One region of the Neobacillus sp. DHD-1R genome, then DNA from elsewhere that is predicted to be linked to it. Evidence: riboswitches for the same ligand, from Rfam matches in the RefSeq annotation. Region 1 holds a riboswitch; each other region holds the start of a gene.
What was found. Region 1 has a riboswitch for S-adenosylmethionine ahead of AC3ANL_RS20485 (homoserine dehydrogenase). Riboswitches for the same ligand answer to the same signal wherever they lie in the genome.
Positions count from the first base shown of each region.

Region 1 (5,585 bases):
TTTACTTTTTAAGGAGGATCATACGATATGTCAAAGTTATGGGGCGGACGCTTTACAAAGGAAACAAACAAGCTGGTAGAGGAATTTACAGCTTCGATTTCTTTTGATCAAAAGCTAGCAAAGGAAGATATTTCCGGAAGTATGGCCCATGTACAAATGCTGGGAGAATGCGGCATTATTCCGATGGAAGATGCCATAAAAATTAAGGATGGCCTTCTATCTATAAAAAAAATGGTAGATGACAATCAAGTTGAGTTTTTAGTAGAAGATGAAGACATTCATATGAATATTGAAAAGCTTTTGATTGAAAAAATCGGACAGGTGGGAGGCAAGCTCCATACCGGTCGAAGCCGTAATGATCAGGTGGCAACTGATATGCATCTTTATTTAAGAACGAAAACGACAGAACTGATTAAATTAATTGAAGATGTACAACAGGCCTTTATTGCGCAGGCGAAAGAGAATGTTCAAACATTGATTCCAGGGTACACCCACCTGCAGCGTGCCCAGCCGGTTTCCTTTGCCCATCATTTAATGGCGTATTTTTGGATGTTTGAACGTGATAAAGAGAGATTGATTGACTCGCTGAAACGGGTAAACTGGCTTCCGCTTGGTTCTGGTGCCTTGGCAGGGACGACATTTCCTATCAACCGTGAACGTGTTGCGGAACTGTTAGGCTTCGAAACAATTTATCCAAATAGCATGGATGCTGTTAGTGATCGAGATTTCATCCTAGAATTCTTGTCAATCGGTTCAATTATTATGACGCATATTTCAAGATTATCTGAAGAGTTGGTACTTTGGTCAAGCCAAGAATTCCAGTTTATTGAGCTTGATGATAGCTTCTGTACAGGTTCAAGTATAATGCCGCAAAAGAAAAACCCAGATGTACCCGAGCTGCTGCGCGGAAAAACTGGTCGAACCTATGGAAATTTGATTGGTTTGTTGACTGTACTGAAAGGCTTACCACTCGCTTATAATAAGGATTTGCAAGAAGATAAAGAAGGCATGTTTGATACGGTGGAGACGCTTGAAGGATCCTTAAAGCTGTTAGCACCCATGATTGAGACCATGACTGTAAAAAAAGATGTGATGCGCAAGGCGATCAACAATGATTTTTCCAATGCCACCGATATTGCCGATTATTTGGTTACAAAGGGATTACCATTCCGTGAGGCCCATGAAGTAATCGGGAAAATTGTTTTGTATGCGATTCAGTCAAACAAATTTTTATTAGATTTAAGCTTTGATGAATATCAGGAATTCAGTCCATTGTTTGAAGAGGATATTTACAAGGTATTGGCTCCAGAGCACGTCGTAGCGGTAAGAAATAGCTTTGGCGGAACTGCTCCGGAACAAGTGGAGAAGCAAATTAATTTGGCCGAGGGAAAACTGAATCAATAAGATTTTTTTGAATATTATTGACAATAACAATTATTTAAACTAAAATACTTTCTATAACTTGGAAATTTACTGAAAAATTAATATAACTCTTATCCAGAGCGGCGGAGGGACTAGGCCCGATGAAGCCCGGCAACCATCAAGGTATTCCTTGAAAAGGTGCTAATTCCTGCAGGTTATTTATGACCTGATAGATAAGAGGAGGAATTCAGCCCTCTTCTTATGAAGAGGGCTTTTCCTATTTGAAGGCTCTGTTAATGTTATATGAAGGGTGGATCAACATGTCTGTAATTAAAGTGGCAATCCTAGGTTTTGGTACGGTGGGTGAAGGAGTTTATCGGACTATTCAAACACATGCAGAGGAGCTGACAGTGGCACTAGGGAAAAAAGTTGAGGTTGCAGCTGTTCTGATAAAAAACACACAGAAGGAAAGAAATATAAGTGAAGATGTCCTGATCACTTCAGATTTTACAGAAATCCTAAATCTGCCACAGCTTGATATTGTGGTTGAAGCGATTGTTGGCAAGGACCCTACCTTTTCATTTCTAACAAGAGCTATTCAACGAGGCTGTCACATTATTACAGCAAATAAAGAGATGTTTGCCCACTATGGAAAAGATCTGCTTGAACTTGCAGAGAATCATCATGTTTCAGTAGGGTTTGAGGCTACGGTTGCAGGTGGAATCCCAGTTATTCAAACACTGCGGCAATTATTAAATGTAAACCGTGTCCAAGAGGTTCAAGGAATCCTAAATGGGACATCGAATTTCATCTTGACAGAAATGCGCGAAAAGAAGCTGACCTTTGCCCAAGCACTAAGGCAAGCCCAGGAAAACGGTTATGCTGAAGCAGACCCAACCAATGATGTTGAGGGCTTTGATGCCTTTTATAAAACGATGATACTTAGTAGACTTGCCTTTGGGAAAAGTCCTAATTGGCAGGAGGTCGAACGAGTAGGAATTACGTCCATTACACCTGAGATGATTGAAGAAGCTGCGAAGCTAGAATTAAGATATAAGCATATTGCCAGCATTTATAAATCTGGTAATCAAATAAAAGCAACGGTTAAACCAGTTCTTGTAGGGAAAGAGCATCCCTTTTATCATGTAGAAGGGGTTCAGAATGCCGTAAATGTCTACTCTGATATTGTTGGACGAATAACGCTTCAAGGCCCCGGTGCAGGAATGTATCCAACTGCCAGCGCCGTGATTGAGGATTTGGTCTATGTATGCCAAAACCCTCCGGTTAAACGAAGTCTCAAATTTAAATCAAATCACTATGTTTTATAGATAGTGTAAAAAAGAGCTGATGGCTCTTTTTTTTATTTAGGATGGGTAGTAGTTTAGTCAATTCCAAACGGATTACATATTGTGTAAAAGATTAACAAATAGGACTAGCTATTTCATAAATGAAATAGAAGGGGTAACACCATGTCAGAAAGGAAATATAAAAAGGATGAAGAGATCGAGGTTAGCGTCATTATTCCATCTCTTAATAAATACCCACTAAATTTATTTACCCTCTATTCGCTTGAACACCAGACTTTTCAATCTGAAAAAATGGAGGTTATCTTTATTGACGATGCCTCTACAGATCAAACAGAGGAAAAACTTAAGGATTATTCACCCCCATACAAGTTTAAATATATTCGCAGCAATGAAAGACTTGGTAGAGCGAAAGGTAGAAATCTAGGCATACGTTCTGCAAGAGGGAAGGTTCTTATCTTTTTAGATGCAGAAATGATAACAGAACCAGATTTTGTTCAAAATCATTTTCAATATCACCAATCTAATCAAAAAGTAATAATCACAAGGGCCATGCACTCCAAATCCCTCTATTCATGTATTTTCCCCGACTTTTCTAAGCAAAAAATAACTACAATTTCAGATATAACCCAAAATAATCCTGACGTATATGCGAGATACAAGGAGTGTAACTTTCCTCTTGAACAGCCATATCTATTACTAACAAAAAACGATATAGCTCGAAAAACCTTTAAAGATTTAGCATTTAGTGCATATCCATGGTTCCGACAAATTATTAGAAAGTTTAATGCGGATTTGGAAGGGTTTGCATTTCCCTGGATGGCCTTTCTAACAGGAAACGTTTCCATTCGTAAAGATTTCATTGAACAGGCAGGGGGATTTGATGAAGAGTTTTTCCACTACGGTTATGAAGATTGGGAATTGGGATATCGGCTATTTAAAAAGGGAGCCCGCTATATTGTTAGCAACGAAGTAATTACCTATCATCAAGAGTTTCCTATCGTGGATAGAAAATGGAATGAGGCAATTGCAAACTTTGGTCTATTCACAATAAAACATCATGATGTTGATGTGCTAATTTTAGGATTAGAGCTTTCAGGTCATACAGATTTATTAACAATGAGTAAGATCCTTAGGGAATATAAAAAACTGGTAAACACATATGATTTAAAATATTTTCAAGAAACATTCATACACATCCTCAGAACCATTATTCTTTTGCTTCAAGTAGGTATTCGTCATCTTAATATTCTTGGAGCGGCAGGTTTAGGTACAGAGGATAGAAAAGAATTATTAAGTGATATAAATCTTATTAAGAGTTTGCATGACTATCCAAATTTAACCTATTTTTTAGAAAAGGTTATGAAATCATAACCATAAAGGAGTATAATCAGTGGTTTCTATTATTACTTGTACGATTAGAGATGAGAATATCGATAATGTTTTCAAAAATTATCAGCGGCAAACCTGGAAGGATAAAGAGCTCATTATCATTTTAAATAAAGATTCAATGAACATTGACCGATGGCTCAGCAGGGCAAGGAGCTATCCGAATGTTCAGGTTTATCAATTACATGAAAAAGCAGCTTTAGGAGACTGTTTAAATTTCGGTGTCATGAATGCAAATTATGATATTATCGCTAAATTTGACGATGATGATTATTATGGACCGGATTACATTAGGAATTCGATGGTGGCTTTTGAGAATAAAAATATTTTTATTGCTGGTAAAAGTTCATATTTTATTTATTTTAATAATAAAAAAGCATTGATCCATGTCCCAGGTACGGAAAATGCTATTACTGATACAGTAGCAGGTGCAACATTAATGTTTCGAAAAGAAGTATTTTTTTATGTTCGTTTTGAAAAGGTAAATCGTGCCGAGGATTACTTTTTTATTGACGAGTGTAAAAAAAAAGGCTTGAATATTTATTCAACCAATCACCATGACTTTGCCGTCATTCGCCAAGACGTGGACAAGCACACCTGGAAAATTAATGATGAGGATTTAATGGAATGGGGAGAACTAATTGCTTATACAAATCATTTTCAATCCTTAGTGTCGAAACGAGATTGAAATATGTATTAAATAATATATTAAGGTTTGAAAGTTGGAGAAGCAGAATATCCCTGCTTCTCTCTTTATAAGATAAGACAGCATAAAAATCTTCGAGAATTGTCCAGCTCCAGCGCCCTAGCGGCTAGTGCCCTTCGCTCTCCGCCCTACGATAAGTCAAGCACGAATGCGCCTCCGGCTCTTCGTGTTTCCTTTATCTCTGTTGGAGTGCTCCACAAGGAAGGCTTCGGCAGCATTGGCTTCGCACGAAGGAAAAGCGTTAGCTTTTCCGAGGAGGCCATACGCCGCTGACCAGGGCGCTTCCGCTTTTCGTGCCTATTTATTTCGATTTTTGACACGCTGGTTAGCTGCATTTGCCCGGGCCTGTGCTTCAAGATCTGCATGGTCAGCGAACTCTGCTGAATATTCTACATCTTGTCCATCTGATTTTAGGTTTTTAGGGACTTGTGGAAGTGACCCCTTATTATTTTTATGCCCAACCATGAAAAAAACCCCTTTCGACATGAACTAGTGGAAGCTTTTATGCTTCCTTACTAGCTTTTACAATTTGAAAGAGGTCCATTAATGGAAATATTTTTAAATCAATTTAAAGCCGCGTTTTTTTGTCGTGAAAACCCGCAGCGCGGTCGGCCATTTTAAAATCTCGCTGATATTTTACTTCCTGCATACTGGTTAAGGAATATTTTCCACCATTTCTGCTGTCTTTTTTCTTCTTTTCTCCCATTTTGCTCATTCCTTTCAACATTTTTTAATTGTCATCAGGCAGCTAAGTAAAAGTTAAAGCACTACATATGTACTTATTTCCATTTTTACCTATTGGGAAAAGAATGATACTGATTTTT
Region 1 is NZ_CM173232.1:4,134,338-4,139,922, reverse strand. It holds gene argH (argininosuccinate lyase) at 28-1,404, shown strand; SAM riboswitch class I at 1,491-1,602, shown strand; gene AC3ANL_RS20485 (homoserine dehydrogenase) at 1,683-2,690, shown strand; gene AC3ANL_RS20480 (glycosyltransferase family 2 protein) at 2,832-4,040, shown strand; gene AC3ANL_RS20475 (glycosyltransferase) at 4,060-4,743, shown strand; gene AC3ANL_RS20470 (YfhD family protein) at 5,059-5,226, opposite strand; gene AC3ANL_RS20465 (YfhE family protein) at 5,330-5,467, opposite strand.

Region 2 (5,585 bases), 2.4 Mb from region 1:
ACCAATAGAAATCATTTGTACAAATGGAACCATCAGTCATGCAAAATTAGAGGAACTAATTGAGTTCCTTGAGGATAAGGATGTCTATATCCTTGTTGATGCTGATGATTCAGGTGAAAAGCTCCGCAAACGGTTTAAGCGGGAATTTCCTCAGGCTGAACATTTATACATTGATCGGATGTATCGAGAGGTTGCAACGGCCCCCGTGCAGCACTTAGCGACTGTTCTTTTAGGCGCGAATATTGATGTGCATAAAGAGTATTTAGAAATGAGTTAATGTTTATGAACGAATGGAATCGAAATGAGTTGGCTGGCTTCCTCAATCAAGATGAAAGTGGTCTGTTATATTTTTATACACCACTATGCGGCACCTGTCAGGTAGCTTCCAGGATGCTGCAGATCGTAGAGGAACTAGTAGACATTAAAATGGGAAAAATGAATTTGAATTTTTATCCTGAACTGGCTAAAAATTTTGCGGTCGAAAGTGTGCCATGTCTTTTGCTCTTCAAAAATGGCAAGGTGCAAGAAACAATTTACGCTTTTCATTCCGTTCCCTATTTACTTGAAAAAATAAAACAGCATTTATCTTAAGGAGCAGATACGAATGGGTATCTGCTTTTTTATGTAGGAGCGCCTTGAAAACCGTTGTGTAAATTAATAATGCTCGTTCCATCTTTAAAAGAGCTTTGGTGGTCACAATAACAAATAATTGTGCCCGAGGCCCTTGGAACAAGAGCCCGAACGGTCACAATAACAAATAATTGTGCCCGAGGCCCTTGGAACAAGAGCTCGAACGGTCACAATAACAAATAATTGTGCCCATGGCCCTTCAAACAAGAGCCTGAACGGTCACAATTAAAGTGAAATTACATTAATTAACATTTACTCATAAAAGAACCCCTTAGTCTTTCCACTATAATTCAAATTCCGCATCAGCACTCTCCGAATTGTCTTCTTCGAATCACCACTTGACACCAGTCATGAACCCCATTCGTCGTTATTTTTTCATTAGGGAATAATAACTTAATTTCCACCGCGGCTTTAAAAATTGCGGAATCAATTTCTTCTTGATGCCCACAAACATCACAAACTAGTTTTCGATTCTCAACCTTCACCTTAAATGAGCAGCAGGCTGCACAATTCAAACCTTTTTTCAGCGAATGATATTTATAAGAGGGTAACTTGTCATAAGAGAATTCTGTTTGGTGTAAAGAAACTAATTGAGTGGCTAACTTCTTGTGGCGGTCATTTAACTTGGAAGGCAGTAAGTTCAATTTTTTCATAAATTGATTAACTTGATTAACTTGATTTGGGTAAACAATGGGTTTATTTAGTGGAGCTTGATATAAATGAAAATGGGGATTAATAAAGACCACATATGCTTTAATCGGGATATGATAACCAAGACTGTGGAGCAACTGACGAAGCAGAGATTCACTTCTTTCCAATTGGAGCAGCGGATTAGGAATTTCCTTTTTATTCAAAGTATAGAACCTTCCATTTTCAAAGAAATAATCACCTGAATAATTTTTTACTTCAAAGAGGTAAAGCGGTTCTTGAGTTATCAGCAAAGAATCTATTTGAAATTTAGCACCAATTGTCTCAAGCAATAAATCATTTAAAAGGTAATTTTGACATTGTAACTTTTCTGTCAGGGAGTCAAACATTACCTCACCTTCATATCCCTTCAAGAGGTTATGATAACGTACCAAGTCATTTTCAGCTAATATCATTCGTGTGTTTAGTGAGCGAAGTATTTTTATTTCAATTGGTTCAGTACGTGGTTTAAAAAACATATTCCACTTCCTCTCAAATTTATATTTTCATTTTATAAAAAATAGGTAGAAACAAAAGTTGAATAATTGACTATTTTCCGACACTTCGTCCACAACGTAAATCACTCTTAACTCTCGGAAAACGACATATTTCTCAGGAAATGAGTTGAAAGCCGTGAGAAATGTCGAGTGATTAGGAAAGGATTCCGGTTCTGCTTGCGGAATAAGATATATATATAACGAGTAGACCGGAGTGATGGAAATGAGGGAGATGACACAAACATTCTTAGAGAATTTTAATCTGCAAAGACATGTTCGTGGATTAATTGACAAGGCAGATGTCACGGTAAGATTTCTTTGTGAGCAGCAAACGATTCAATTAGTAATCAAAAAGGGCAGGATCTCTTTCCTAGAAGTACAAGAAGGGTCACAGACAATAGATGCGATCAGCGGAACTCATAGCGCAATGAAACAGCTGTTTGAAGGGACGGAGCAACTGCGCGTTTTGGAGCGAAAAGGACATTTAAAGGTATCTGCGCCACTAAGAACCACTCTATTACTAGAATCCATTTTCTTTTTAACAAAAGCACAGGAAAATTTTGCAAAAGTAATTTAATCAAAGGTATTGACTCGGAATTAAACTTGCTGTATTGTTTTATTTAAATATTCTATTAATAGACAACAATTGAACGATGCATATTCTTATCGAGAGTGGCGGAGGGACTGGCCCTTTGAAGCCCGGCAACCGGTTTATAACACGGTGCTAAATCCAGCAGAGCAATAGCTCTGGAAGATGAGAAGAGTGGACCCCCTCTTCTTTGGAAGCGGGGGTTTTTCAATTTGATTGTTAAAAGGAGGAGCGAGTGTAATGGGAGAGGATCAAAAGAAGTATCGGTTTGAAACATTAAGTGTTCATGGAGGGTTGTCTCCAGACCCGGTAACGGGTGCGCGTGCTGTGCCAATTTATCAAAACAATGCCTATCAATTTAAAAATACGGAACATGCGGCAAACTTGTTTAGCTTAGCAGAACCAGGTTACATATATACACGAATCCACAACCCAACCACGACTGTTTTTGAGGACAGAGTGGCGTTATTAGAAGGTGGTGTGGGAGCACTGGCTGTTGCCAGCGGGATGGCTGCCATTACACTTGCTATTCTAAACATTGCTGAAGCTGGCGATGAAATTGTCTCTGCCTCAAATCTTTATGGGGGAACTTATAATTTATTAGCAGTTACCTTGCCTAAATACGGCATTAAGGTGAAATTTGTCGATGCGGAGGATCCTGAAAATTTCCGCGCTGCCATTTCTGAAAAAACAAAGGCAGTCTTTGCTGAAACGATTGGAAACCCAAGCTTACGTGTCCTTGATATTGAAAAAGTAGCAGAAATTGCTCATGAAGCTGGGGTTCCGTTAATCATTGATAATACCTTTGCCACACCATATCTCTGCAGACCGATTGAGTACGGGGCAGATATCGTTGTCCACTCCGCAACAAAATGGCTATTAGGAAATGGAACGTCAACAGGTGGCGTTATTGTTGACGGCGGTAAATTCGATTGGAATTCACCAAAATTCCCTGGCTTCACCACGCCAGATGAGAGCTATCATGGACTTGTATACGCAGAGGCACTAGGGGCTGTGGCCTATATTATCAAAGCACGTGTCCAATTATTGCGTGATTTAGGACCTGCCTTAAGTCCGCAAAATGCCTTCCAGTTTACACTAGGATTAGAAACTCTTCATGTTCGGATGAAAGAGCATGTGGCCAATACAAAACAAGTGGTTGAATATTTATTAAATCATCCTGCTGTAGAATGGGTCTCATACCCAGGGCATGCCTCACACCCTGACCATGAATTAGCGAAAAAATATTTACCAAAAGGTGCAGGCTCAATGGTAGTTTTTGGTATCAAAGGCGGAAAAGAAGCAGGAGCAAAACTAATTGACTCTTTAACACTTTGGGCACATGTGGCCAATGTGGGCGATGCGAAAAGTTTAATCATTCATCCTGCCAGCACAACGCATCAGCAACTTGATGCCGAAGGACTTAAAGCTGCCGGTGTATCGGAGGATTTAATTCGCCTTTCGATTGGAATTGAGAATGTGGAGGACTTAATTGAGGACCTTGAAGCAGCAATTGAAGCAGCGACAGGTTTAGCATCATTGAAAACAAATGCCTAAATTTTCCTTGATTTAATTTTTCGAATATGATGATTTTTTGTTGACACCCTTTTTTATCCGTGATACGATAACTTTTGTAAAATAACTTACTTACACAAATTAACGTATTAATTGAATATAGTATGCTGTTTACTCTTATCAAGAGAGGTGGAGGGATGTGCCCGATGAAGCCCGGCAACCGTCAATATTTATATTGAAATGGTGCCAATTCACACAAAGCATAAGCTTTGGAAGATGGGAGAAAGGTTATATTTATTATGCCTTTCTGCCTGCGCAGGAAGGTTTTTTATTTTTCCAAAATAGTAGAATCTTTTCGCCATAACAATCAAACCCTATATTCAAAGAATCAGTACATGTTACAAGTTTCCGTAATCAGGATAAAAAGTAGGTGATACAGTGATTTCAATAAAAAACGCCCGGAAAATCTTCCCTTCTAAACAAGGTGAATTAAAAGCAGTCGATGATGTGAATCTTGAAATTCAAGAAGGAGAAATTTTCGGGGTCATTGGTTATAGTGGTGCTGGAAAAAGCACCTTGATCCGGATGTTAAATGGATTGGAGCTTCCAACCGAAGGAAGTGTAACAGTTGCCGGCCGGGTCATATCAAAGATTAAGGGCGCAGAACTTCGAAAAGCACGTCAGGAAATCAGCATGATTTTCCAACACTTCAACTTACTGTGGTCCAGAACCGTTAGTGAAAATATTGCTTTTCCACTCGAAATTGCAGGTGTCAAGGGGCCGCAAAGAAAGAAAAGAGTAGACGAGCTCATTAAGTTGGTGGGTCTGGAAGGCCGCGAAAATGCTTATCCGTCACAACTTTCCGGAGGACAAAAGCAGAGAGTCGGGATTGCACGGGCGCTCGCTAATAATCCCAAAGTACTACTATGTGATGAAGCCACTTCAGCACTCGATCCGCAAACCACAGATTCTATCTTGGAATTGCTGGTCGATATTAATAAACGTCTTGGTTTAACGATTGTGTTAATTACACATGAAATGCATGTTATTCGTAAAATTTGTCACCGGGTTGCCGTAATGGAAAGCGGAAAAGTGGTAGAACTTGGTTCTGTATTGGATGTCTTTAAAAATCCGCAGCAGTCAATTACGAAACGATTCGTGCAGCAGGTATCGGAGCCGGAGGAGACAAAGGAAACAGCGGAACATTTGCTTGACCACTATCGTTCAGGACTTATTGTCCAGTTAACCTTTATTGGCGAGTCAGCAGAACAGCCTGTCATTACGAATTTAATCCGCCATCATAACGTGACGGTTAATATCCTGCAAGGAAAAATATCGCAAACACAAAGTGGATCATATGGAACCCTGTTCATTCATATCGACGGTAACGAAGAAGAAGTCGACAAAGCGGTTGATTTCATTCGTTCCCAGCAAGTAGGAGTGGAGGTGGTTACGAATGATTAAACAATATTTTCCAAATGTTGATTGGTTGATTATGTGGGATGAAACAAAAAATACTCTTTATATGACCGGTATTTCTGTTCTTGCCACATTTATTTTAGGTGCGATTCTTGGGTTAATTTTATTTCTCACTGCGAAAGGGAATATGTGGGAAAATAAACCAATTAACACAGTTATTAGTGCAATCGTTAATATTTTCCGATCTA
Region 2 is NZ_CM173232.1:1,117,850-1,123,434, forward strand. It holds gene AC3ANL_RS05190 (toprim domain-containing protein) at 1-277, shown strand, start outside; gene AC3ANL_RS05195 (thioredoxin family protein) at 283-591, shown strand; gene AC3ANL_RS05200 (nuclease-related domain-containing protein) at 933-1,796, opposite strand; gene AC3ANL_RS05205 (hypothetical protein) at 2,038-2,391, shown strand; SAM riboswitch class I at 2,475-2,575, shown strand; gene AC3ANL_RS05210 (O-acetylhomoserine aminocarboxypropyltransferase/cysteine synthase family protein) at 2,644-3,960, shown strand; SAM riboswitch class I at 4,093-4,201, shown strand; gene AC3ANL_RS05215 (methionine ABC transporter ATP-binding protein) at 4,357-5,382, shown strand; gene AC3ANL_RS05220 (methionine ABC transporter permease) at 5,375-5,585, shown strand, end outside.
Region 2: linked by a shared signal. The riboswitch ahead of AC3ANL_RS05210 (O-acetylhomoserine aminocarboxypropyltransferase/cysteine synthase family protein) and the one ahead of AC3ANL_RS20485 (homoserine dehydrogenase) in region 1 are both predicted to bind S-adenosylmethionine.

Region 3 (5,585 bases), 450 kb from region 1:
AAGATAAAATTGAACTTGCAAACGATTTACTCGATTCCATGCTTCAAGGGTTAGAAGATTCAGTTGGAAAACCATATGTACCTGGACATAAAGTATATACAGCAAAACTAAAAGCACCATCCTTTAACATCGTTTCCTACATATATGGACACCGGGGTTTTTTTGAGCTGATTAAATACGAAGACACTTTACCAGGATTACATACAAGATTCCCTCAAACCCTCTTAAAAATTTATCAGGAACAATTTATATTTGAAACAATTAACAACATACCAGTCAACATGGATTATTTTAAACGTTATACAGCTTATGGCTTTTACGGGCTGCTACTGAATTGGATTACAAATGATTTCAAAGAAACTCAAGACGAATTTATCCAAAATGTAATTGATCTAACGAGAACGCATATTTACTCGTTAGAGTATATTAAAGAATAACCTATCTATTATAGAAAAAATTTTTAGTGCTTCCTCCCAGCTAAAAGAGCCCATTACCAATTAGGTAAATGAGCCTTTTTCTTGGATACATATTCTTTTCACTATCGGATCGAGGGATCTCTTAAGCCATATATGCTCCTGGCCATTTAATCCTTCCTTCACCCATACATCCACTTTCATATATCTTTGCCTTCTTTCGAAACCATGTAAAATCCTCCAACGAATAGGCTTTCCTAAACAACATAGTTAGAAAAGTTAATTTTTTACAGTTTATTTACTATTATCAAGAGGGAAAGTAAAAGTAACTTAAAAAAGGGAGTAGATAATATGGGAAATCCAGATTTAAAAGAAAAGATTCTTACTATTATATCGAATCACCAAACAGGCATTCTTTCAACGGTTGAAAATAATAAGCCTCATTCCCGGTATATGACGTTTTATCATGATGACTTAACCTTGTATACTCCAACGAAAAGAGACACAGAGAAAGTAGAAGAACTAGAAAAAAATTCGTCTATTGCTGTTTTGTTAGGGTTTGAAGGGAAAGGTCTAAACGACTCCTATATTGAAATGGAAGGAACAGCTGTCATGAATGATTCACCAGAATTGAAAAAGAAATTCTGGGAAGCATCATTTGAAAAATGGTTTACTGGTCCTGAAGATCCGAACTACGTGTTTTTAGAAATAAAACCAGAAGCTGTCCGCCTTCTAAATCTAAATGACGAACCCCCACAAGAACTTGATTTATAGAAATGAGAAAGTGTATGACCTGGGGACAGTATTCTTGCTTAAATTCAGCAAGAAAACTGTCCCCTTTAGTCGCTTATCAAAGGTCTAAACGACCGTACCCCTTTGAATTCATCGAAGCGGTCGTTTATCATGCGTGTAAACGACTCAACCCCTTTGGAATTAATTGAAGCGGTAGTTTATCAAGGCTCTAAACTACCCAACTCCTTTTGAAATCTTCAAAGCGGTCGTTTATCAAGGCTCTAAACTACCCAAACCCTTTTGAATTCATTGAAGCGGTCGTTTATCATGGCTCTAAACTACCCAAACCCTTTTGAATTCATCGAAGCGGTCGTTTATCAAGGCTCTAAACTACCCAAACCCTTTTGAATTCATCGAAGCAGTCGTTTATCATGCGTCTAAACTACCCAAACCCTTTTGAATTCTTCAAAGAGGTCGCTTATCATGGGTCTAAACGACTCAATCCCTTTTGAAATCTTCAAAGCGGTCGTTTATCAAGGCTCTAAACTACCCAAACCCTTTTGAATTCATCGAAACGGTCGCTTATCATGGGGCTAAACTACCCAAACCCTTTTGAATTCATTGAAGCGGTCGTTTATCATGGCTCTAAACTACCCAAACCCTTTTGAATTCATCTAAACGGTCGCTTATCATGGGGCTAAACTACCCAAACCCTTTTGAATTCATCGAAACGGTCGTTTATCAAGGCTCTAAACTACCCAAACCCTTTTGAATTCATCTAAACGGTCGCTTATCATGCGTCTAAACTACCCAAACCCTTTTGAATTCATCAAAGCGGTCGTTTATCAAGCCTCTAACCGACCGAACTCCTTTTAGAATCATCGAAACGGTCGCTTATCAATCCAAATTCAGATTAAAAAAGATAGATTCTTAACATTATATCTGATCACCAAACAGGCATTCTTTCAACGTTTTGGGATACGGAAAAAGCAAGGAAATTAGGATGTTTTTTGGAGTAGCGGGGTCAGTCTCAGCTGTTTTTTTTGATTGCTTGCATTAGTAATTCACTTTTTCACGACAGGCACTAAAATTTTTTTTAAAAAAACACTAGACATTTTTACTATATTACGATAAATTAATAAACAAGTTAAATAAGTTAAAAAAATGAATAAATTCAAATTTTTCTTATCCAGAGAGGTGGAGGGACTGGCCCTTTGAAGCCTCGGCAGCGGAAATCATCCTGATTCTGTGCCAAATCCAGCAAGTGTAACTTGAAAGATAAGAAGAGGATCTCCAATTATTTTAATTCGCCCTCTTCTTGTGATTGAAGAGGGTTTTTATTTTTAATTGAATAATATTCTTATCGAGAGAGGCGGAGGGACTGGCCCTATGAAGCCTCGGCAGCGGAATTTTCTATTTTCTGTGCCAATTCCAGCAAGCTCCAAGCTTGGAAGTTAAGAAGAGTATCTAGCTGTTGTCTTCTATTGACATGCCCTCTTCTTATTTCCAAGAAGAGGTTTTTTTCGGTTATCACCCCCTGCTTGAAACTTACATAAAGGGACACTTCCCACAAAGGAGATTTACAACATGATTGAATTTCAGAATCTTAAAAAGATTTACGAAAGCAGCGGCCAACAGGTTGCCGCGTTGAATGGAATTGATTTGAAAATAAATAAAGGGGAGATATTCGGCGTCATTGGATTCAGTGGTGCGGGTAAAAGCTCACTAATCCGCTGTGTAAACTTATTGGAGCGTCCGACATCAGGAAAAGTGATTGTTGATGGTCATGACCTCACCACTCTTTCTGTGAAAGAAGTCCGAAAGATTAAGAAAAACATTGGGATGGTCTTTCAACATTTTAATCTATTAAACTCTAAAACAGTCTTTGCAAACGTGGCAATGCCCCTCCTGCTTGAAAAACAGCCTAAGGAAACCATCAAAAAGCGGGTTCACGAACTATTAGAATTTGTTGGCTTAGCTGACAAAGCCGACTATTACCCAGACCAGCTTTCCGGAGGACAAAAGCAAAGAATTGGGATTGCCAGGGCATTAGCAACCCAGCCATCTATTCTCCTTTGTGATGAAGCTACATCAGCTCTCGACCCGCAAACAACGAGCTCGATTTTACAGCTTTTGAAAAGGATTAATCAGGAATATAACATTACGATTCTCCTCATTACTCACGAAATGGCGGTGATCAGAGAAATCTGCGATCGGGTCGCAGTCATTGAAGCAGGAAAAATAATTGAAGAGGGAACAGTATTTGACGTCTTCTCAGCACCTAAGACCCAAACAGCCAAGAACTTTGTCAGCACTGTCATGAACGATCAGCTTCCTGATTCAATCATAAAAATCATTGAAAAACACGAAGGAATGCAGAAGGTGTTTCGAATCAATTTTGTCGGCACTTCAGCCGGTCAGCCGCTGCTTTCCGAGCTTGCGAAGCAATTTGATATCCATATCAATGTCTTATTTGGCAACATTACCGAACTTCAAGGTACCCCTTTTGGAAACTTAATAGTAGAATTCCAGGGGCCTGACAAAGAAGTCATTCGAGCACTAACATATATCAACGAGAAGAACATCAGTGTTAAGGAAGTGAAAGCACATGCTAGTTAGTTCAGATCAAATCATCACAGCTTTAGTTGAAACCATCCAGATGGTCGCCTTCTCGCTAGTATTTTCAGCCATCCTTGGATTACCGCTTGGAATTTTGCTAGTCGTCACTAGGAAAGGCCAAATTCTTGAAAATATCCCGCTTTTCACGATTTTAAGTGCAATTATTAATATTTTTCGATCGGTACCGTTCATTATTTTATTAGTGGCCATTATTCCGGTTACACGATTGATTGTCGGAACGTCCATCGGAACGGCAGCAGCCGTTGTACCGCTGGTCTTCTATGCAGGTCCCTACATTGCAAGATTAGTAGAGAATTCCCTGTTAGAAGTCGATCCTGGGGTCATTGAAGCAGCAGAGGCCATGGGTGCAACCCCGTGGCAAATTATTACGAAGTTTCTAGTTCCAGAGGCACTCGGCTCCCTCGTTCTCTCGCTTACCATTGCCACCATCGGACTTGTCGGTGCAACCGCAATGGCAGGTACAGTCGGCGGCGGCGGAATCGGCGACATAGCCATTACATATGGTTACCAGCGTTTTGATACGATCACGATGATCATAACCGTAGTCATTCTGATTGTGATTGTTCAAGGATTACAGTCATTAGGCAATATTTTAGCAAAAAAAATAAGACGTAGATAACGTAGGAGGAAAACAACATGAAAAAACTTTTATTCACCATCATTATTTTTACACTAGCCGTATTTGGAGCCGGATGCTCTAATCAATCAGAGGACAAAAAAGCTTCTGGTAAAGAGTCCGTCATGGTCAAGCTTGGGGTTAGTGGAACCGATACGCGTCAGTGGGACTTTGTAGCCAAGAAAGCAAAGAAAGAGGGCATCAATATTGAAATCGTAAAATTCTCTGATTATGTCGCTCCAAACACCGCTCTTGCAGAAGGCGAGCTTGATGCGAATGCATTCCAGACAGTTGCCTACTTCGATGTCTTCATTAAAGAACACAAACTAGATCTTGTCCCAATTGCAACAACTGTTCTTGCTCCAATGGGAATCTACTCTGAAAAATATAAAGATGTAAAGGATATTCCAGAAGGTGCCAAAATTGCTATACCAAATGACGCGTCTAACCAAGGCCGTGCCTTACTGCTCCTTCAAGAAGCAGGTCTGATTAAGTTACCTCAAGACTTTGACCCAAATGGCTCTGTTGACCAAGTGAAGGAAAACCCAAAAAATATTAAATTCGTTCAAGTGGTTCCAGCCCAAACGCCACGCGTATTGCCAGACGTTGCCGCTTCTGTGATCAATAATGGTATTGCAAATGATGCTGGACTTAAGCCGTTAAAAGATGCCATTTTCCATGAAAGTGAAACTGCGACACCATACATTAATATTATTGCCGTAAATGCAAAAGACAAAAACAACAAGACCCTTAAGAGAATTGCAGAACTTTTTCAAGAAGAGGACACAGCGAAATTTATTGATAAAGAATATGATGGTAATTTAATCCCAACCTTTGTTCCTTTAAAAAATATCGGTTGGTAAGATTAACATTTTTATAAAAACTGAATCTCTAATAAATAACAATATTAAGAGGTTCTTGCTCCATAGCAGGAACCTCTTAAAAATAGAGGAGAGACACCATGACAGTATCTGTACAATCATTCACAGCATTAAAAGAAGTAATCATTAAAAATGTAGAAAGCAATAAAGAGCGTTACCTTTCCACAAGCCACCAAATTCATGAAAAGCCGGAAATCGGCAATGAAGAGTTTTTTGCATCTGCCCTTTTAAAGGACATTCTTGAAAAAGAAGGATTCGACGTTGAAAAGGCCGTTGCCGGACATGAAACTTCATTTATCGCTC
Region 3 is NZ_CM173232.1:4,588,129-4,593,713, forward strand. It holds gene AC3ANL_RS22625 (TetR/AcrR family transcriptional regulator) at 1-437, shown strand, start outside; gene AC3ANL_RS22630 (pyridoxamine 5'-phosphate oxidase family protein) at 765-1,187, shown strand; SAM riboswitch class I at 2,328-2,430, shown strand; SAM riboswitch class I at 2,503-2,606, shown strand; gene AC3ANL_RS22635 (methionine ABC transporter ATP-binding protein) at 2,733-3,764, shown strand; gene AC3ANL_RS22640 (methionine ABC transporter permease) at 3,754-4,404, shown strand; gene AC3ANL_RS22645 (MetQ/NlpA family ABC transporter substrate-binding protein) at 4,422-5,264, shown strand; gene AC3ANL_RS22650 (M20 family metallopeptidase) at 5,363-5,585, shown strand, end outside.
Region 3: linked by a shared signal. The riboswitch ahead of AC3ANL_RS22635 (methionine ABC transporter ATP-binding protein) and the one ahead of AC3ANL_RS20485 (homoserine dehydrogenase) in region 1 are both predicted to bind S-adenosylmethionine.